One region of the Sphingomonas adhaesiva genome, then DNA from elsewhere that is predicted to be linked to it. Evidence: predicted binding sites of a transcription regulator. Region 1 holds the regulator's gene; the other holds the start of a gene.
The links. Region 1 encodes LexA, which represses DNA repair genes until DNA is damaged. Its sites were predicted from a motif close to GTTCCNCNCTTGTTCT; they were not measured.

Region 2: the regulator LexA is predicted to act here: its motif matches at 1,686-1,701, upstream of PGN23_RS16895 (ImuA family protein).

The regions. Positions count from the first base shown of each region.
Region 1 is NZ_JAQIJT010000002.1:1,407,925-1,411,962, forward strand. Features, by position in the region: gene PGN23_RS12980 (ComEC/Rec2 family competence protein) at 1-1,817, shown strand, start outside; gene lexA (transcriptional repressor LexA) at 1,808-2,470, opposite strand; gene PGN23_RS12990 (molybdopterin molybdotransferase MoeA) at 2,532-3,713, opposite strand; gene PGN23_RS12995 (hypothetical protein) at 3,782-4,038, shown strand, end outside.
Region 2 is NZ_JAQIJT010000002.1:2,241,459-2,245,496, forward strand. Features, by position in the region: gene PGN23_RS16890 (3-methyl-2-oxobutanoate dehydrogenase (2-methylpropanoyl-transferring) subunit alpha) at 44-1,333, opposite strand; gene PGN23_RS16895 (ImuA family protein) at 1,731-2,483, shown strand; gene PGN23_RS16900 (DNA polymerase Y family protein) at 2,395-4,038, shown strand, end outside.

The DNA.
Region 1 (4,038 bases):
TCACGCTCGACCGGCTGCGCTGGCAGGAGGCGCCCGATCCCGCCCCGGTCCGTATCCGCGTGAACCTGCCGAGCGATGTCACTCCCGCCGGGCTGACCGCGGGGGCGACGCTCGGCCTTCGCGCCCGCCTGATGCCGCCGCCCGCGCCCGCCGTGCCCGGCGCCTATGACTTCGCCCGCGTCGCGTGGTTCGACGGCATCGGCGCGACCGGGCGCGGCTTCGCCCCGATCGCGATCGTGTCGCCGGGCGCAAGCGACTCCGGCGTGCGGCAGCGGTTGACCACGCACATCCAGTCGCGCTTGCCCGGCAGCGCGGGCGGGATCGCCGCCGCGCTCGCCACCGGCGACACCGGCGCCATTGCCGAGGACGATGCGGAGGCGATGCGCCGCGCCGGCCTCGCGCACCTGCTGTCGGTCAGCGGGCTGCACATCACCGCCGCGGTCGGGATCGTCATGTGGCTCGCGATGCGGTTGCTGGCATTGTGGCCGCGGCTTGCGCTCACGGGACGCATTCCCCTGCTCGCCGCCGCGCTCGGGGCGCTCGCCGCGATCGGCTACACCTGGATCACGGGCGCACAGGTACCGACGATCCGCAGCTGCGTCGCGGCGCTGATGGTTCTGACCGCGCTGGCGCTGGGGCGCGAGGCGGTGACGCTGCGGCTGGTGGCGGTGGGCGCGCTGGTCGTGCTGCTGGTCTGGCCGGAGGCGATCGTCAGCCCCAGCTTCCAGCTGTCGTTCGCCGCGGTCACCGCGATCATCGCCCTCCACGAGCATCCGCGGGTCCGCGCGACGCTCCTCCCACGTGACGAGGGGTGGGCGCGAAAGCTCGCGCGGCACCTCGCCGCGCTGCTGCTGACGGGGGTCGTCGTCGAGGTCGCGCTGATGCCGATCGCGGCCTATCATTTTCACAAGGCGGGACTGTTCGGCGCGCTGGCCAATATCGTCGCGATCCCGCTGACGACGTTCGTCGTGATGCCCGCCGAAGCGATCGCGCTCCTGCTCGACGCCGTCGGGCTCGGCTGGCCGGCGTGGCGCGTGACCGAGGCCGCGACGAACCTGCTGCTGTGGATCGCGCGGACGGTCGCGGCCTTGCCCGGCGCGGTGACCGCGCTGCCGCAGATGCCGCCGGCGGCGTTCGGCCTGATGGTCGCGGGCGGTCTGTGGATTGCGCTGTGGCGCACGCGGTGGCGCCGCGCGGGGATCGTCCCGCTGGCCGCGGGGGCTGCCTGGGCCTTGCTGATCCCCGCCCCCGACCTGATCGTCAGCGGCGACGGGCGTCATCTGGCGTGGCGCGACGCCGCCGGGGGCCTCTCGATCCTGCGCGATCGCACCGGCGACTATATGCGCGACACGCTGGCGCAGGGTGCGGGCCTGGACGGCGAGCCGGCGCTGCTGTCCGACACGCCGGGCGCGCGCTGCAACCGCGACCTCTGCTCGATGGAGCGCGTCGCCGGCGACCGGCGCTGGCGGGTTCTGGCGACCCGCAGCGGCTATCTGATCCCGACGATGCTGCTGATCCCCCGATGTGCCGCCGCGGACGTGGTGGTCAGCGACCGGCGCCTGCCCCGCCGTTGTCGGGCGCGCTGGCTGACGCTCGATCGCACCGCACTGACGCGCACCGGAGGGATCGCGATCACCTTCGCCACCGCACGCGCGACGACCGTCAACACGGCCGGCGACGAACATCCGTGGCGACGCACGGAGATCGACTATCGCCCGTCGTCACCACGGCAAACGCCCGGCATCACGGCATCCCGCGCCGCTTCATCGCGGCATCCCGCTGGTGTGGCGCGTCCCCCCTCGCCCCCTCAATCGTAGCGACGCAGCAGACCCGCCAGCTTGCCCTGGACCCGCACCTGCGCGGGCGCGTAGCGTTGCGGATCGTAGGAGCGGTTCGCCGGGTCGAGCCGCACCATCGCGCCCTCCCGACGGAAATATTTGAGCGTGGCCTCGCTCTCCTCGATCAGTGCGACCACGATCTCCCCGTCGTGCGCCACGTCCTGCCGCCGGATCAGCGCATAGTCGCCGTCGAAGATTCCCGCCTCGACCATCGAATCGCCCGATACCTCCAGCGCGAAATGCTCGCCGCTGCCCAGCAGCGCCGCCGGTACCGGCAGGGTGGTCGACCCCTCGAACGCCTCGATCGGGACACCCGCGGCGATGCGGCCGTGGAGCGGGATTTCGATCACGTCGTTCGCGGGCTCGGGAACCGCGCGCCGGGGCGACGCCGCGACCGGCGCGCGCTTCGCATCGGCGCGCTCGGGCGACTTCAGCACCTCCAGCGCACGCGCGCGGTTCGGCAGGCGGCGCAGATACCCCCGCTCCTCCAGCGCGCTGATGAGGCGGTGGACACCGGACTTGCTCTTCAGCTCGAGCGCGTCCTTCATCTCCTCGAACGACGGCGAGACGCCGCTTTCGTTCAAGCGGTCCTGAATGAAGCAGATCAGCTCGTGCTGCTTTCGCGTCAGCATGTGCCTGTTCCCCTGAAGGTGCGAACGGATTGCGAACCTTTAAGGAACGATTGTGGTTGCGTCAAGCAAGCATCAGCACTTCCGCCGAGTCGCCAGCGCGCGCCGGCGCGGCTCCGGCGGGGCGCACGATCAGGCACGACGCGCGCGACAGCGTGCGCAGCATCGAACTGTCTTGAATCGCAGAGGCATAGGCGCGCCCGTCGCGCAGGACCGCGCGCAGATAGTCGGTACGCTCGTTGTTGGCGGGCAGATCCTCCCCCAGCACCGCGCGCGTCGTCACCGGATACGGATCGCGCGCGCCCGCCAGATGCGCCACCAGCGGCCGCACGAAGAGCAGCGCGGTGACGAACGCCGACACCGGATTGCCCGGCAGCCCGACCACCGCCATCCCGTCCGCGCGGCGACCCGCGAGCATCGGCTTGCCCGGGCGCAGCGCGATCCGCCAGAAGTCGAGCGTCACCCCCGCCCCCTCCAGCGCCGGCCGCACCAGATCATGGTCGCCCACCGACGCCCCGCCCGTCGTCACCAGCACGTCCGCCGCGACATCGGCGAAGGCGCGCGTCAGCACGTCCAGCCGGTCGGGCAATATTCCCAGATCGACGATCTCGACCGGCAGGGCCGCGAGCAGCGCGCGCAGCAGCAGCCGGTTCGACTCGGGCAGCGCATCCCCCGCCTCCCCGCCCGGCTCGACCAGCTCGTCCCCGGTCGCCGCCAGCGCGACGCGCACGCGGCGCGCGACCGTCACCCGCCCCGCCCCGCCGGTCGCCGCCACGGCCAGCCGCGCCGCGGTCAGCCGCTCGCCGGCCTCGACCAGCACGTCGCCCTGCGTGAAATCCAGCCCGCGCCGCCGCACGTTGCGCCCCGCATGCGCCGGCCCCTCCCCGTCCAGCGCCAGCAGGTCGCCGTCCCGACGCGCCTCCTCCTGCACCAGCACCGTATCCGCCCCGGCGGGCATCGCCGCGCCGGTGAAGATCCGCACCGCCTCACCCGCCGACACCGTGCCCGCGAACGCCGCGCCCGCGGCGCTTTCCCCGATCACTCGCAGCGATCCGCCGAGGTCCGCGAACCGCAGCGCATAGCCGTCCATCGCCGACAGATCGCACGACGGCTGCGTCCGCCGTGCCACGACCGGCACCAGCGACCAGCGCCCGATCGCCTCGATCAGCGACACCGTCTCCGCCGCCACGGGCGTCCCGAGCGCGAGGACGCGGGCCTGGGCCTCGGCAACGGGTAGAAGGGACATGGCGGGTCGATCGATCGTGGACGGGGTCCCGCCTTGCGGCGCGGCGCGTGGCGGATCAAGAGGCATGGATGGATCGCACGGGGAACACCATCATGGGATCGAAGGACAGCGCCTATACCCGCGCCCGGGTGCTCCGGCTCATCTACGCGCTGTGCCTCGCGGGCGCGACGTACAATCATGCGGCCGCGATCTACCGGCATGGCTGGCTGTGGGATTACGGCGGCTATCCGCGCGTCAGCACCACCTTCTGGACCGCGCTGGGCGTGCTCGATCCGCTGGCGATCGTCCTGCTGTTCGTCCGGCCGCGCTGGGGCGTGGCGATGAC
Region 2 (4,038 bases), 830 kb from region 1:
GTCTGGATCCCCGCCTCCGCGGGGATGACGGCAGCGGCGGCGCTCACTTGCGCGCCCATGGCCGCCCGCTCGCTTCTTCCTCGGCCATCATCTGCGCCTGCTGCTCGCGCAGGTGCCACGGCATCTCCTCGAACACGCCGTCGAACAGCGTGTCGAGCGGCTGGTGCAGTCCGTGGCCCAGGATGCCGTTCTTCTCCGCCGCCTTCTGCGCCGCCTTCACCTCTTCGGCGATCTCGCGGTCCATCGCTTCCTGCCGCGCCTCGTCCCATTCGCCGACCGCGATCAGGTGATCCTTCAGCCGCCGGATCGGGTCGCCCAGCGGCCAGGCGGTCGGCTCGCCCGCGGAGCGATATTGCGTCGGGTCGTCCGAGGTCGAATGCCCCTCGGTGCGATACGTGAAATGCTCGATCAGCGTCGGCCCGGCATTGGTCCGCGCGCGCTCCGCGGCCCAGGCGGTCGCGGCATAGACCGCCAGCGCATCGTTGCCGTCCACCCTGAGCCCGGCGATGCCATAGCCGATCGCGCGTGCCGCGAACGTCGTCGCCTCCGCGCCCGCGAATCCGGAGAAGCTGCTGATCGCCCACTGGTTGTTGACCACGTTGAAGATCACCGGCGCACGATAGACCGTGGCGAAGGTCAGCGCGGAGTGGAAATCGCCCTCCGCGGTCGATCCCTCGCCGCACCAGGTCGCCGCGATCCGCGTATCGCCCTTCGACGCGCTGGCCATCGCCCAGCCGACCGCCTGCGGATATTGCGTCGTCAGGTTGCCGGAGATCGAGAAGAAGCCGAAGCGCTTCTCCGAATACATGATCGGCAGCTGCTTGCCCTGCAGCTTGTCGCCGGTGTTCGAATAGATCTGGTTCATCATGTCGACCAGCGGGCAGCCGCGCGCGATGAGCAGCCCCTGCTGGCGGTACGACGGGAAGCACATGTCCTCGTCGTCCAGCGCGTGCGCGGCGGAGACGGCGACCGCCTCCTCGCCCAGCGACTTCATGTAGAAGCTGGTCTTGCCCTGCCGCTGCGCGCGGAACATGCGCTCGTCGAACGCGCGCACCATCGCCATGTGGCGCAGCATCCGGCGCTTCTTGTCGGGCGACAGCTGCGGGTCCCATGGCCCGACCGCGCGACCGTCCTCGTCCAGTACGCGCACCATCGTATAGGCCAGATCGGTGAAATCATGCGGGTTGGCGGCGGTGTCGGGGCGACGCACGGAGCCCGCGGCGGGCACCTCCACCGCGGCGAAATCGACCGCGTCGCCGGGGCGGAACTTCGGCTCCGGCACGTGAAGCGACAGCGGCTTCAGGTTGCTCAAACGATCGGGGGCCTCGCCCACTGCTCTCTCCTTCGCGTACCACGGGGTCGCTTGCGGGCGAGTGTACGGCGCGCGTAATAATATTTCAACGCCTGCCGATCGCCCCGTCCGCGCAGCACAATGCCCGATCCGCGCGGCAAATCCGCAATTTTGTTGCGACGGCAGCCTGCGCCTCGTCACCCCGGCCCTGAGCCGGGGTCCCGCTTCTTCAACTTCCATCGTCACCCCGGGCTTGTCCCGGGGTCCAGGGTTCCGCGCTCCGAACGGCAGCGGGGTGCGTCGAACCCTGGATGCCGGGACAAGCCCGGCATGACGGGGGGCTACCAGAGACGACGCCCCCCAAAATCAACGGATTGACTCGACTCGCTCCAAGGGAACAAATTAGGAACGAACTTCCCCATCGCGAGTCGTATCATCCGTGTCCCAGTCGAGCGTCCTCCAGTCCCTGCGCGACACGCTCCGCGCGATCGAGGGCGACGGCCATCGCCGCCGCGCGACGCTGCCGTTCGGCACGCCCGCGGTCGACACGCGGCTGGCGGACGGCGGGCTGCGGCTGGATGCCTTGCACGAGGTCGCCGCCGCCACCGCCTCGATGGGCGACGATGCCTCGGCCACGCTGTTCCTCGCCGGGATCGCGGCGCGCGCCTGGGGCCCGGTGCTCTGGGTGGTGCGCCGCCGCGACCTCTTCGCGCCCGGGCTCTACCAGTCGGGCCTCTCCCCCGAGCGCGTCCTCTATGCCGAGGCGGCGGACGATGCGGAGGTGCTGGCATTGATGGAGGAAGGGCTGCGTCATCGCGCGCTGGGCGCGGTGATCGGCGAGACGCGCCGCGCCGCCATGGCCTCCACCCGCCGGCTGCAACTCGCGGCGGAGGGCGGGCGCACCATCGCGCTCCTGATGAAGCGTCACGCGCGCGAGGAGGCGGACCCGTTCGCGGTCCCCTCCGCCGCGGTCACGCGCTGGCGCGTCGCCTCCGCCCCGTCCGCACCGCTGCCCGTCGCCGGCATCGGCCGCGCGCGCTGGGATGTGCACTGCACCCGCCAGCGCGGCGGCGAACCCTTTCAACTGCTTGTGGAGGCCTGCGATGAAACGGGTCGCATCGCTCTACCTGCCCGACTGGTCGATCGACCGGCTGCGGCGGGCGGAACCCGCGCTCGCACCGCCGCCGCCTGAGCGCGTGGCGCTGGACGCCCTGGTGCCGGATTGGGCCGCGATCAAGGCGGCGAGCGATGCGGAACAGGGCGGCAAGAACTGCGACGCACCGCGCAACACCGGCTGGCGTCCCGGCGCCAGATGGGCGCGCGACATGGGGGGACGGGAGGAGGTGGCGCGCCAGATCGCCACGCTGCCCGCGCACCAGCGCCCGCCGATGCGCGAGATGGGGCGCCGCAGCGAGGCGGCGGACCATCCCTACAAGCGCCTGCCCGGCGACGACGGGGGGAAGGCGACCGGCTGGCCCAAGCCCGCCGCACTTCCTTGTTCCCCGGCGCAGGCCGGGGCCCGGTCGGGCGCGGTTTCCGCATCTTGCGAGCCGCGCGCAACGGGACCCCGGCCTGCGCCGGGGAACAGGAAGAATGGCTCCAACGACCCCGGCGCCGCGGTGAAGGAGGTCGCCGCCTTCTTCGACACCGCGCGCAGCACGGGCACCGTGTCGCGCGTCTGTCCGCCCACATCGGCGCATCCTTCGCCAACATCGGGCGACCCTGCGCCGCCGCTCGTAACCGTCCACAAGGTCGGCAGCCGGGTCGAGGTCGCCGCCGCCTCGCCGTCCGCGCTGGCGCTGGGCGTCGCCCCCGGCATGCCGCTGACGCAGGTCCGCGCCGCGGTCCCCGACGTGGTGGTCCGCGATGCCGATCCTGAGGGCGATGCGTGCGACCTTCGCAAACTTTCGATCGCGCTCGCCCGCCGCTGGACCCCGGTGGTGGCGGTCGCCGATGCGCAGACCCTGTTCCTCGACCTCACCGGCGTCAGCCACCTGCACGGCGGAGAGGAGGCGATGGCACGCCGCCTCGTCCGCCTGCTCGCCCGGCTCGGCTTCGCCGCGCGCGTCGGCATCGCCGATACCGCGGGCGCCGCCTGGGCCTGCGCGCATTTCGCCCCGTCCGCCATCACCTCGCTGCCCCCCGGCGATCCCCTTCCCGCGCTCGCCCCGCTGCCGGTCGCGGCGCTGCGGGTGGAGGAACACGCGCAGGAGCTGCTCCGCCGCCTGGGCGTGGAGACGGTCGGCCAGCTCGCCGCGCTCCCCCGCGCGCCGCTGGTGCGCCGCTTCGGCCGCACCCTCGCGCTTCGCCTCGACCAGGCGTCGGGGCGCGCGTCGGAGCCGCTCGACGCGATCGTCCCCCCGGTGGCGATCATGGTCGAGCAGCGTTTCGCCGAGCCGCTGCTCACCGCGGAGCCGATCGCGCACTGGATCGGGCAGCTCGTCAGCCGCCTCGCCGTCGATCTGGCGCGCGCCGGGCGCGGCGCCCGCGCGGTCGTGCTGGCCGCCACGCGTATCGACCGCGCGGTGCAGACGATCCGCATCGGCTTCGCCCGCCCCACCCGCGCGCCCGACCACATGCTGCGGCTGCTGGTGCGGCAGGTCGACCGCCTCGACCCCGGCTTCGGGATCGAGGCGCTGGCGCTCCACGTCCAGCGCGCCGACCCGCTGGGGGCGGAGGCGTTCGACGGCGATCTCGCCGATGGCGAGCGCCCCGATCTGGCGCCCCTGATCGACGCCATCGTGAAC